3 regions of the Streptomyces tamarix genome follow, and region 3 is predicted to be linked to each of the others. Evidence: riboswitches for the same ligand, from Rfam matches in the RefSeq annotation. Region 3 holds a riboswitch; each other region holds the start of a gene.
What was found. A riboswitch is a leader RNA that binds a small molecule or an ion and turns the genes downstream of it on or off. The one in region 3 is predicted to bind cobalamin.

Region 1: it holds a riboswitch for cobalamin, as region 3 does, so the genes downstream of both, cobN (cobaltochelatase subunit CobN) here and RND61_RS24030 (ABC transporter substrate-binding protein) in region 3, are expected to answer to the same signal.
Region 2: it holds a riboswitch for cobalamin, as region 3 does, so the genes downstream of both, RND61_RS01490 (ribonucleoside-diphosphate reductase subunit alpha) here and RND61_RS24030 (ABC transporter substrate-binding protein) in region 3, are expected to answer to the same signal.

The regions. Positions count from the first base shown of each region.
Region 1 is NZ_JAWCTQ010000010.1:157,906-161,940, reverse strand. Features, by position in the region: gene RND61_RS11220 (precorrin-8X methylmutase) at 1-421, opposite strand, end outside; gene RND61_RS11215 (cobalamin biosynthesis protein CobG) at 418-1,665, opposite strand; cobalamin riboswitch at 1,688-1,818, shown strand; gene cobN (cobaltochelatase subunit CobN) at 1,855-4,035, shown strand, end outside.
Region 2 is NZ_JAWCTQ010000001.1:336,177-340,211, reverse strand. Features, by position in the region: gene RND61_RS01490 (ribonucleoside-diphosphate reductase subunit alpha) at 1-2,271, opposite strand, end outside; cobalamin riboswitch at 2,417-2,551, opposite strand; gene RND61_RS01485 (GNAT family N-acetyltransferase) at 2,584-3,126, opposite strand; gene RND61_RS01480 (hypothetical protein) at 3,146-3,763, opposite strand; gene mctP (monocarboxylate uptake permease MctP) at 3,902-4,035, opposite strand, start outside.
Region 3 is NZ_JAWCTQ010000036.1:14,074-18,108, reverse strand. Features, by position in the region: gene RND61_RS24040 (ABC transporter ATP-binding protein) at 1-428, opposite strand, end outside; gene RND61_RS24035 (FecCD family ABC transporter permease) at 425-1,438, opposite strand; gene RND61_RS24030 (ABC transporter substrate-binding protein) at 1,435-2,472, opposite strand; cobalamin riboswitch at 2,511-2,709, opposite strand; gene RND61_RS24025 (lysozyme) at 2,934-3,758, shown strand.

The DNA of each region.
Region 1 (4,035 bases), on a different contig from region 3:
CGTTGCCGATCGCCACGACCGAGCCCTCCAGGCGGTCGCGCCACAGCTCCAGGGCGGCCGCGCTGCGGGTCGTGCCCAGCTCGGCGGCGAGATCGGGCACGGACGGGTCGGAGAGGGTGCAGACCACCTCGTTGTCGGCGGGGAGCCGCTTGCGGGTGACGCCGCTCGCGACCATCTGCGCGTCACACAGGATCGGCGCGCCGGAGCGGAGCGCGGCGCGGGCGCGGGAGACGACCTCCGGCGTGTAGGCGAGGTCGCGGACGAGATCGACCATGCCGCAGGCGTGGATCATCCGCACGGCGACCTGGCTGACGTCGGCGGGCAGCCCCGCGAGATCCGCCTCGGCGCGGATCGTGGCAAAGGACTGGCGGTAGATCTCCGCGCCGTCCTTCTCGTAGTCGAACACTGTGCTCCCGCTCATCTCTGTGCCTGTGCGTCGTCGTTGTCTCGTCGTGCCGTCCGTACGGTGATGCCGTACGTGCCGTCGCCGGTGGCCAGTACGTCCACCCAGTCGCCCTGCGGGTGGCCGCAGCGGCGGTCGCAGCCGGACCAGTGCACGGGCAGCCCCCGGACCGCCGCGTCGTCCAGCGGCCGGGCGTCCGCCCGTACGTCGGCCAGGGCCTTGCCGCAGCCGGGCCGCCCCGTGCAGGCGCTCACCGTCAGCCAGGGCGACCCGGGGCGGGTGAGGAACCCGGCCCGGTCCAGCGCCGCGAGCCGCTCCTTCGCCGCCGCGCGGCCGGGCAGGCCCGCCACGACGAACCCGCGCCACGGCGTCACCCGCACCTCGCCCCCGGGCCCCGGCGCCAGGGCCCGGAACTGCTCGGCGGTGATCCGGCCCAGGGGCGCCACGACCGACACGGCACGGTCACCGACCACACCCGGCTCCGGCGGCGCCGCCACCGGCACCGCACCCGGCGAGGCGGCGGAGGTGGCCACCCCCGCACCCGCCAGACACTCCGTCACGGCCGCCTCCAGGGGCCGGTCGTCCGGCAGTTCGGCCACCCGCCAGGCACCCGTGCCGGCCTCCCGGGCAACGGCCAGGAACGCCTCGGCCGCCGCCAGCGCGGCCGACGGTGCGTCGCCTGCGGCCACCCGCCAGGACAGGCCCCCGATCCGTACCAGAGCGCACCCGCCCGGCTCTGCGAGCAACGTCACATCACCGCCCAGCCCGGCCACGTCCCCGCGCCCGTCGTCCACGGCGAACAGGAAGCGTCCCGACAGGGCGGTCGTCCACGTCCGCGCGCACAGCAGCGCGTCCAGCTCCCGCGCCCACGCCTGGGCGTCCCCGTGGGACCGTCCGTCCAGTCCGCAGAGGGGCGACACCACCATGTTCCGCACGCGTTCGTGCGCCGCCGAGGGCAGCAGTCCGGCCTCGCCGAGCAGCTCCGCGAGGGCGAGCCCGCAGTCGTCGGGCAGGCCGCGCAGGTCGAGGTTGCCGCGCGAGGTGACACCGAGCCGGCCGTCGCCCAGCCGCTCCGCGGCCCCGGCCAGCACGGCCACCTGGTGGGCCGTCAGGACGCCGGTGGGCAGCCGCAGCCGGGCGAGTCCGCCGTCGTCCGCCCGGTGCAGCCGCAGCGCGCCGGGGCACGCGTCGGCACGGTCGCGGACACGGTCCCGTATGTGGGATTCGCCCCCGTTCCGGGGCTTTGATGGGCTGGGCGGCATGGCGGCGAGCATACGCGCAGCCTCTACTATGCAGACGGCACAGGGTCCCAGGACCCTAGGGAGGAAGCACGGTGCGAATCCGGCGCGGTCCCGCCACTGTGAGCAGGGCCCCCGGGTCCCGCGAGTCAGGAACTCCCGCCACCCACGACCACCCGGGGCGAGGACACCCCGAGGAAGGCCCGGCACGCCGTGATCCTGCTGCTGTCGCACTCCGACACCGACCTGCTGAGCGCCCGCGCGGCCGGAGGCCCGGTCGAGTACCGGTTCGCCAACCCCGCACGCCTCCCCATCGACGAGCTGCCCGGCCTCCTCGACGGCGCCGACCTCGTCGTCGTACGCCTCCTCGGCGGACTGCGCGCCTGGGAGGAGGGCATCGACCTGCTCCGCGCCCAGGACCGCCCCGTCGTCTTCCTCACCGGCGAACAGGCGCCCGACGCACAGCTCATGGAGGCGTCCACCGTCCCCATCGGCGTCGCCACCGAGGCCCACGCCTACCTCGCCCACGGCGGCCCGGACAACCTGGAGCAGCTCGCCCGGTTCCTGTCCGACACGGTCCTCCTCACCGGCCACGGCTTCGACCCGCCGGCCGCCGCCCCCACCTGGGGCTCCCTGGAGCGCACCCCCCGCACCACCGACGGCCCGACCGTCGCCGTGCTCTACTACCGCGCCCACCACATGAGCGGCAACACCGCCTTCGTCGGCGCCCTGTGCGAAGCCATCGAGGACGCCGGCGGACGCGCCCTCCCCCTGTACGTCGCCTCCCTGCGCGCCCCCGAGCCCGAGCTGCTCGACCGGCTGCGCGGCGCCGACGCCGTCGTCACCACCGTCCTCGCCGCCGGCGGCACCAAGCCCGCCGAGGCCCAGGCCGGCGGGGACGAGGAGGCGTGGGACGCGGGCGCGCTCGCCTCCCTCGACGTGCCCGTCCTCCAGGCGCTGTGCCTCACCGGTTCGCGCGCCGACTGGGAGGGGAACGACGAGGGCCTGTCCCCGCTCGACGCGGCCAGCCAGGTCGCCGTACCCGAGTTCGACGGGCGGCTCATCACCGTCCCGTTCTCCTTCAAGGAGATCGACGAGGACGGCCTGCCCGCGTACGTTCCCGACGCCGAGCGCGCGGCCCGCGTCGCCGGGATCGCCGTCCGCCACGCCCGGCTCCGGCACATCCCCAACGCCGAGAAGCGCCTGGCGCTGGTCCTCTCCGCGTACCCGACGAAGCACTCCCGCATCGGCAACGCCGTCGGCCTCGACACGCCCGCCTCCGCCGTCGCCCTGCTGCGCCGGCTGCGCGAGGAGGGGTACGACTTCGGCGACGAGGACGTGCCGGGCCTCGCGTCCGGCGACGGCGACGAGCTGATCTACGCCCTCATCGAGGCGGGCGGTCACGACCAGGACTGGCTCACCGAGGAGCAACTGGCCCGCAACCCGGTCCGCATCCCGGCCGCCGACTACCGGCGCTGGTTCGCGACGCTGCCGGAGGAGCTGCGCTCGGCCGTCGAGGAGCACTGGGGCCCGCCGCCCGGCGAGATGTTCCTCGACCGGTCCCGCAACCCCGAGGGCGACATCGTCCTCGCCGCGCTGCGCCGGGGGAACCTGCTCGTCCTCATCCAGCCGCCGCGCGGCTTCGGCGAGAACCCGATCGCGATCTACCACGACCCGGACCTGCCGCCGTCCCACCACTACCTGGCCGCCTACCGGTGGATCGCCACACCCGCGTCCGACGGCGGTTTCGGCGCGGACGCCATGGTCCACCTCGGCAAGCACGGCAACCTGGAGTGGCTGCCCGGCAAGAACGCCGGCCTGTCCGCCGCGTGCGGCCCCGACGCGGCCCTCGGCGACCTGCCGCTGATCTACCCGTTCCTCGTCAACGACCCCGGCGAGGGCACCCAGGCCAAGCGCCGCGCCCACGCCACGCTCGTCGACCACCTCGTACCGCCGATGGCCCGCGCCGACTCCTACGGCGACATCGCGCGGCTGGAGCAACTGCTCGACGAGTACGCGCAGATCTCCTCCATGGACCCGGCGAAGCTCCCCGCGATCCGCGCGCAGATCTGGACCCTCATCCAGGCCGCCCGCCTCGACCACGACCTCGGCCTGGAGGACCGGCCCGACGACGACGGGTTCGACGACTTCCTCCTGCACGTCGACGGCTGGCTGTGCGAGGTGAAGGACGCCCAGATCCGCGACGGCCTGCACGTCCTCGGCACCGCCCCGACCGGACCCGAGCGGGTCAACCTGGTCCTGTCCATCCTCCGCGCCCGCCAGATCTGGGGCGGTACGCAGGCGCTGCCCGGGTTGCGCGAGGCGCTCGGCCTGGACGAGTCCGCCGCGACCCGCACCACCGCCGACGAGGCGGAGGCGAAGGCCCGCGCCCTC
Region 2 (4,035 bases), on a different contig from region 3:
CACGGGGGTCGCGGACGCGGCGCGGGCGATCCGCGTCGCCGGGCGGGAGCGCAGGTAGTACGTGGTCTTCAGGCCCTGCTTCCAGGCGTACGCGTACATCGACGACAGCTTGCCGATGGTCGGCGTCTCCAGGAACAGGTTCAGCGACTGCGACTGGTCCAGGAACGGCGTCCGGGCGGCGGCCATGTCGATCAGGCCGCGCTGCGGGATCTCCCACGCCGTCCGGTACAGCTCGCGCACCTCGGCCGGCACCCAGGTGAAGCCCTGCACCGAGCCGTTCGACTCGCGCAGCGCCTCGCGGGTCTGCGCGTCCCACACGCCGAGCTTCTTCAGGTCGTCCACCAGGTACGAGTTGACCTGGAGGAACTCGCCGGACAGCGTCTCGCGCTTGAACAGGTTGGAGACCTGCGGCTCGATGCACTCGTAGACCCCCGCGATGGACGCGATCGTCGCGGTCGGCGCGATCGCGAGGAGCAGCGAGTTGCGCAGGCCGACGGAGGCGACGCGCTCGCGCAGCGCCGCCCACCGCTCCGGCCAGGTCAGCTCCACGTCGTAGTGGTCGGGGTGCAGCACGCCGCGCGCCGTGCGGGTCTTGTCCCAGGCGGGCAGCGGGCCGCTGCGCTCGGCCAGGTCGGCGGACGCCTCGTACGCGGCGAGCATGATCCGCTCGGCGATCCGCGTGGACAGGGCGCGCGCCTCGGGCGAGTCGAACGGCAACCGCAGCTTGAAGAAGACGTCCTGGAGGCCCATCGCGCCCAGGCCCACCGGGCGCCAGCGGGCGTTGGACCGGCCGGCCTGCTCGGTCGGGTAGAAGTTGATGTCGACGACCCGGTCGAGGAACGTCACCGCGGTGCGGACCGTCTCGTCCAGCCGCTCCCAGTCGATGCCGTCGCCGGCGACGAACGCGCCCAGGTTCACCGAGCCCAGGTTGCAGACCGCGGTCTCCCCGTCGTCCGTGACCTCCAGGATCTCGGTGCACAGGTTCGAGGAGTGGACCGTGTGGCCCGGCTCGGCGGTCTGGTTGGCGGTGCGGTTCGCGGCGTCCTTGAACGTCATCCAGCCGTTGCCGGTCTGCGCGAGGGTCCGCATCATCCGGCCGTACAGGTCGCGGGCCGGCATCGTCTTGCGGGCCAGGCCCTTCGCCTCGGCGGCCCGGTACGCGGCGTCGAACTCCTCGCCCCACAGGTCGACCAACTCGGGCACGTCCGACGGGGAGAACAGCGACCACGGGGCGTCGGCGTTGACGCGGCGCATGAACTCGTCCGGGATCCAGTGCGCCAGGTTCAGGTTGTGGGTGCGGCGGGCGTCCTCGCCGGTGTTGTCGCGGAGCTCCAGGAACTCCTCGATGTCGGCGTGCCAGGTCTCCAGGTAGACCGCGGCGGCGCCCTTGCGGCGACCACCCTGGTTGACGGCGGCGACCGACGCGTCGAGCGTCTTCAGGAACGGGACGATGCCGTTGGAGTGGCCGTTGGTGCCGCGGATCAGCGAACCGCGGGCGCGGATGCGGGAGTACGACAGGCCGATGCCGCCCGCGTGCTTCGACAGCCGCGCCACCTGGTGGTAGCGGTCGTAGATGGAGTCCAGCTCGTCCTGGGGGGAGTCCAGCAGGTAGCAGGAGGACATCTGGGGGTGGCGGGTGCCCGAGTTGAACAGGGTGGGGGAGGAGGGCAGGTAGTCGAGCCGGCTCATCAGCCCGTACAGCGCCTCGACCTCGCCGAGGGCGCGCGCGGTGCCGTCCTCCGCCAGTCCGCAGGCGACGCGGAGCAGGAACTGCTGCGGGGTCTCGACGACCTTGCGGGTGATCGGGTGGCGCAGCAGGTAGCGGGAGTACAGGGTGCGCAGCCCGAAGTAGCCGAAGCGGTCGTCGGCCGCCGGGTCGATCACCGCGTCGAGCCGGTCGGCGTGGCGGGCGACGAAGTCGGCGGTCCGGTCGGCGATGAGCCCTTCGCGGTGGCCGACGGCGACCGACGCGGAGAACGCCACCGCTCCCTGGCCGGCGGCCTCGTCGGTGATCGCGCGGGCCAGCAGCCGGGCGGCGAGCCTGGAGTACGCCGGGTCCTCGGCGATCAGGCCGGCCGCCGCCTCGGTGGCGAGCTCCCGGAGTTCGGCCTCGTCCGACCCGGCGTGCCGGCCGCGCAGGGCGGCGGCGGCGACCCGGCCGGGGTCGGTGTCGGGAAGGTCCGCGGTGAGGTCGGTCAGGGTCCGCAGCAACGCGGTCCCGGGAGCGTCGGCTTCGGTGGCTGAGGCCGGATCCGCTGGCGCGATGGTCACGTGGGGGCTCTCCCTCGCTCGGCTCGGGGCCGCACGGCGGGGAGGCGGGAAGCGGGCGCACCCCGCCCTTGGGCACGGGGGCGTGCGTGACCGCGTCCGCCGGCCCACTCCGCGAGGCCCGGACGTCTGGGCACCCGGGCCGGACGGTCCGGGTGCGCTGTCGGCAGGTCGTCGGACTTGTGGGGTACGCGAAGGGCACACCGGTACACCGTTGCGGGACAGTTCCGGACTCGCACCGGATTCCCCTGCTACGACAGCGAGCACGAGCATACATGTGGGGGGCGCGGGATACGGCACCCCCCACATGTTGTGTCAGAGTGTCAGCTCGTACGCGAGGAGGGGCAGACCGGGCAGGGGCTCCCAGTCCCGCTGCGGGGCCCTGGCGAAGCCCATCCGGTCGTACAGCCGCCGGGCGCCGCGGGCCTGCGGGACGACCGACAGGACGAGCCGCGCGCAGCCGTCGACGGCGCGTGCCCGGTCGGCGCACGCCCGTACGAGCGCCTCGCCCACGCCCCGTCCGCGCGCCGCGCCGGACACGGCGAGCACCCGGAACTCGGCCTCGTCCGGTCCCGCGATGTCCGCCCACGGGCTGCCGTCGGACGGGACGAACGTCACGCCGCCCAGGAGCGTGCCGTCCGGGTCGACGGCGACGAGCACCTCGGCCTCGGCGGCCCGGCGCGGCACGTCGCGCAGCAGGTCGAGGTAGGGGTCGTCGGCCCCGTACTGGAGCAGCCCGCCGTCGAGGTAGGCGCGGGCGCTGATCTCGCCCAGGGCGCGGTGCTCGGCGGGGCGTACGGGGCGGATGGCGAAGTCGGTGGTGCTCGGTGCGGCGGGTGGGGTCCAAGTGGCGTCCATGGGCCCCAGTGTGGCGGGATCAGCCGCTCGCGCCCACGTCGTTTCGGGGCGCCCCGTCGCCCACGGGCGGCAGGTCGCCGCGTTCGACGGGCTCCCCGGCGCCGGGCCGGAGCTCGGGCAGGACCGCGTCCAGCTCCTCGTCGGAGGCGCGGTGCGCCCGCTCGGCGGCGCCGCGCAACGTGTCGCGGTCGACGGAGCGGTCGGCGCTGACCCGGACGCGCAGCCCGTTCTCGGCGCGCACGTACGCGTGGGCGCCGTCCGAGGCGCGGTACCAGCCCGCGCCGTCCTTCTCGCAGGGGGTGCCGGCGGGGCCGGTGGCCGAAACCGCGGGGAGCTCCGCGCAGCTCGCCGCGTCGACCCCGCCGCGCTCGACGGCGAGGGTGATCGCGCCGCCGCCCGGGGAGACGTACGTGGCGGAGAAGCCGTCGTCGCCGAGGACGCCCACGGACTGCTCGGCCAGGTCGAAGCCGTCCGCCTCCGTCACGTACACGTGCTCGGGCCGGGTCTGCAGGGCGGCGGCGCGGGCCTCCAGTCCGGCCCGGTCGGGCACGTCCGCACCGGCCGTCCGCGTGCCGCAGGCGGCGAGGAGGAGCAGCAGGGCCAGGGCGGCCGGAGGGGGCGCGGGGCGGCGTCTCATGCGCCCATCCTCGCCCACCCCGCCCCGCGGAACGTGAGGGGCCCCGCACCACCCCGGCGGGGCGGTGCGGGGCCCTTGGGGGCCGCCGGGCCGCGCGGGTGGGGAGGGCGGGGCCTCCGGGCGCGGCGGGCCGGGGGGTCAGTGGCCGGTTCCCACCTTGGGCAGTTCGGGGCTGACCCCGGGGTCGCCGGAGTCGGCGGTGTAGTCGGACGCCGTCGTCTCGTCGACGCCCTCCGGGGCCTTCACCGCCCGCAGCACGAACGTGAGGACGA
Region 3 (4,035 bases):
TCGCCGCCGGAGAGGGTGTGCCAGGACTGTCCGGCGCGGTCGGCGAGCCCGGTGCGGGCGAGCGCGTCGCGTACGGCCCGCTCGTCGGCGGGGGACGGCGGGTTCCAGGCGCGGCGGTGCGGGACGCGGCCGAGGCGTACGACGTCGGCGACGGTCAGCTCGACGAGGGTGTCGGCCTGCTGCTCGACGACGGCGACGCGGCGGGCTACGTCCCTGCGCCGCAGGTCGGGCAGGGGGCGGCCGTCGAGGGTGATGACGCCGGAGGCGGGGGCGAGGACACCGGCGAGGAGGCGGAGCAGGGTGGACTTGCCGGAGCCGTTGGGGCCGAGGAGTCCGGTGACGCCGCCGGGGCGGGGCGTGAGGGTGACGCCGTCGAGGATGGCCTTCCCGTCGGCGGTGCGGGTGACGCGGTCGGCGGCGAGGGTCATCGGGTGGCCTTCCTGGTCCGGTACAGCACGAGGACGAAGGCCGGCACGCCGAGCAGGGAGGTCATGACGCCGACGGGGACCTCCTGCGGTTCGAGGAGGGTGCGGGCCAGGGTGTCGACCCAGACGAGGAACACGGCCCCGCCGAGGGCGGTGGCGGGCAGCAGCCGGGTGTGGCCGGGCCCGACGAGGGCCTTGGCGGCGTGCGGCAGGACGAGGCCGACGAAGCCGATGGCGCCGGCGGAGCTGACGAGTACGGCCGTGAGCAGGGCGGTGGCGCAGAGCAGGACGACGCGGGTGCGGGCGACGTGGACGCCGAGGGCGGCCGCCGCGTCCTGGCCGAAGGCGAACGCGTCGAGGGTCCTGCCGTACGCCAGGCAGACGGCGAGGACGGCCGCGAGGGCGGCGGCGCACAGCGCGACGTCGGTCCAGCCGGCGCCGCCGAGGGAGCCGAGCAGCCAGAACAGCACCCCGCGGGTCGTCTCGGCGTCGGCGGAGGTGACGACGACGAAGGAGGTGAGGGCGGAGAACAGCTGCATCGCGGCGACGCCGGAGAGGACGACCCGGTCGGTGGTGCCGCCGAGGACGTGGCTCAGCAGCATCATCAGCGCGAACGAGCAGACGGCTCCGGCGAACGCCCCGGCGGACACCGACAGCGCGCCCCCGCCGACGCCGAGGACGACGACGAGGACCGCCCCGGTGGAGGCCCCGGAGGAGACACCGAGGACGAAGGGGTCGGCGAGCGGGTTGCGGAGCAGGGACTGCAGGACGGCCCCGCACACGGCGAGGCCGGCGCCGCACACGGCGGCGAGCAGGGTCCGGGGCAGCCGCAGCTCCCACACGATGCCGTCGCGGATCGCGGTGAGGCCGGACGGGGCGCCGCCGAGGTGGGCGGCGACGGTGGACCACACGTCGGTGACGCCGATGTCGGCGGGCCCGATGGTGATGGCGAGGGCGACGGACACGGCGAGTGCCGCGAGCCCCGCCGCCGTGCGCAGCAGGGCGGCGGTCACCGGGCGAGGCCGAACCGGCGGAGGGCGGCGGCGACCTGTTCGACGCCTTCGACGGTCCGGATGGTCGGGTTCATGGCCTGGCCGCTGAGCAGGACGTACCGCTTGCGGCGCACGGCGTCCATGTTCCGGGTCACGGGGTGGGACTCCAGGAACTCGATCTTCTTGGCGGCGCTCTCCGCCGTCTGCGACCTGCGGGTGAGGTCGCCGATCACGAGCACGTCGGGGTTGCGGTCGGCGACCGTCTCCCAGGTGACCTGGGGCCATTCCTCGGTGGTGTCGTCGAAGGCGTTCTTCGCGCCGAGCTCGCGGGTGATGACGCCGGGCGCGCCGCAGCAGCCCGCCAGGTACGGGGACTCGGCGTCGGAGAACCAGTACATGAGGGTGACGTCCGACGCGTCGAGGCCCTTCTTCGCCTCGGCGACGCGGGAGGTGAGGCTCCGGACGAGGGCGTCGCCGCGCTCCTCCACGCCGAAGACGCGGGCCAGGTCCCGCACTTCGCCGTGGACGGCGGCCATGGTGAGGGGCCGGGTGCGGACGCCGTCGCCGTCGCCGCTGTTGTCCTTGCCCTCGCAGTCGGACGGGGAGAGGTACGTCGGTACGCCGAGCCGCTCGAACCGGTCGCGGGTGGCGACCCCGCCCTTGCCTAGGGTGGAGGCGAACGAGGCGGCGACGAAGTCGGGTTCGGCGTCGAGGACCTTCTCGAACGACGGCTGGTTCTCGGCGAGGCGCTCGACGCGGGCGTTCTCCTTCTCCAGCCCCTTCATGACCGGGTCGGTCCAGGTGGCCGTGCCGGCCATGCGGTCGGCGAGGCCGAGGGCGAGGAGGATCTCGGTGGCGCCCTGGTCGAGGGAGACGGCGCGGCGCGGGCCGTCCCCGGTGATCTCGACCCGGCGCCCGCAGTTCTCGATCACGCGGGTCGCGGCGTCGTCCCGGGGCGGGGAGGAGCCGTCGGAGGGGGCGCCGCCGCAGCCGGTCAGGAGGAGGGTGCCGCACAGGGCGGCGGCGGGCAGGCGCGCTGGACGCGGAAAGGGCACGGAGCCGTCCTCGGTGTCGAGGGCCCATGCGCGGGGCCCGTCCGTACGGTGCGCCAGCAGGTCTTCGGACTCGGGATCATCCGGACGGGGCGCCTTCCCGGGCCGGTGCGCGGCCCAGTGGCATCGGTTGCCCCGCCCGTCACCCTCACCGCTGCGCGTCAGTTCCGGATTCGCACCGGATTCCCTGACTCGTCGTACGCGTGCGTACGGAGTGCGACTGGCCCCGGCAACGTAGCACAGCCCGGTGGGGGTCGAGTCCGGGGGGCGGGGCCGCCGGGCCGCGGGGACGCGCCCGCGCCGGGGCGGGGCCGGCTCTGAAAACCCCCGCCGTCGCCGCAGTTCGGCACCGGTTTCGGTGGCGTAGACCAACGGCGGTTCCGTTCGCCCTTCCGCGGCGCGTTCTACGTGCGTAGCGTGAAGCGTAACCTGTCATGTTCACACCAGGTTTTCGGAGGCACGCCATGCCCGTGCACAGATCCGGAACGACCCGAACCGCCATGGCCACGGCCCTGCTCGCCGTCCTGGCCCTCCTCCTGGCCCTCCCGGGAGCGGCGAGCGCCGCCGACGGCCCCGGCAAGCCGCCCCGGGGCAGCGCCCGCATGGGGACGGGCGTCGCCGCCCACGACGGCGTCGGCGGCGTCCCCGCAGGCCCCTACGCCACCCAGACGGAGGGCGTGGACGTCTCCAGCCACCAGGGCAACGTCGACTGGTCCGCCCTCTGGACGAGCGGGGTGCGGTGGGCCTACGTGAAGGCCACCGAGGGGACGTACTACAAGAACCCGTACTTCCCGCAGCAGTACAACGGCTCGTACGGCATCGGCATGATCCGGGGCGCGTACCACTTCGCGACCCCCGACACGGCCGGCGGCGCCGCCCAGGCCGACTACTTCGTCGACAACGGCGGCGGCTGGTCCCGCGACGGGAAGACCCTGCCGGGCGCGCTCGACATCGAGTGGAACCCCTACGGCGCGGCCTGCTACGGCAAGACCCAGGCCGGCATGGTCAGTTGGATCCGCGACTTCCTCGCCCGCTACAAGTACCGCACCGGCCGCGACGCGGTGATCTACACGGCGACGAGCTGGTGGAGGCAGTGCACCGGCGACTACGGCGGCTTCGCCTCGGCCCATCCGCTGTGGATCGCCCGCTACAACACCACCGTGGGCGAACTCCCCGCCGGTTGGGCGTACCACACGATGTGGCAGTACACCTCCTCGGGCCCGATCGTCGGCGACCACAACCGGTTCAACGGCGCCTACGACCGCGTCCAGGCCCTCGCCAACGGCTGACCGGCCCCCGTCCACGGGCCCGCGCGGACGCACACGGGCGCGGGCACGGCGACGGCAACGGCAACGGCCGAACACCGCAGCCCCGTACGGGGGCGCGGCGGGCGGCGCGTACCCGCCGGGCGGGCCGGGCGCCGGGCGGGCCGGGCACCGCCCGGACGCGCCGGACGGCGGGGGCCGGGGCGGCCTTCACCGCCCGACCGGCCCGGTCCGCGCGGGGTCACCGGCCGGCGCGCGCGACGACGAGGGCCCCGGCGGGAGGCGCCGTGTACGCCAACCG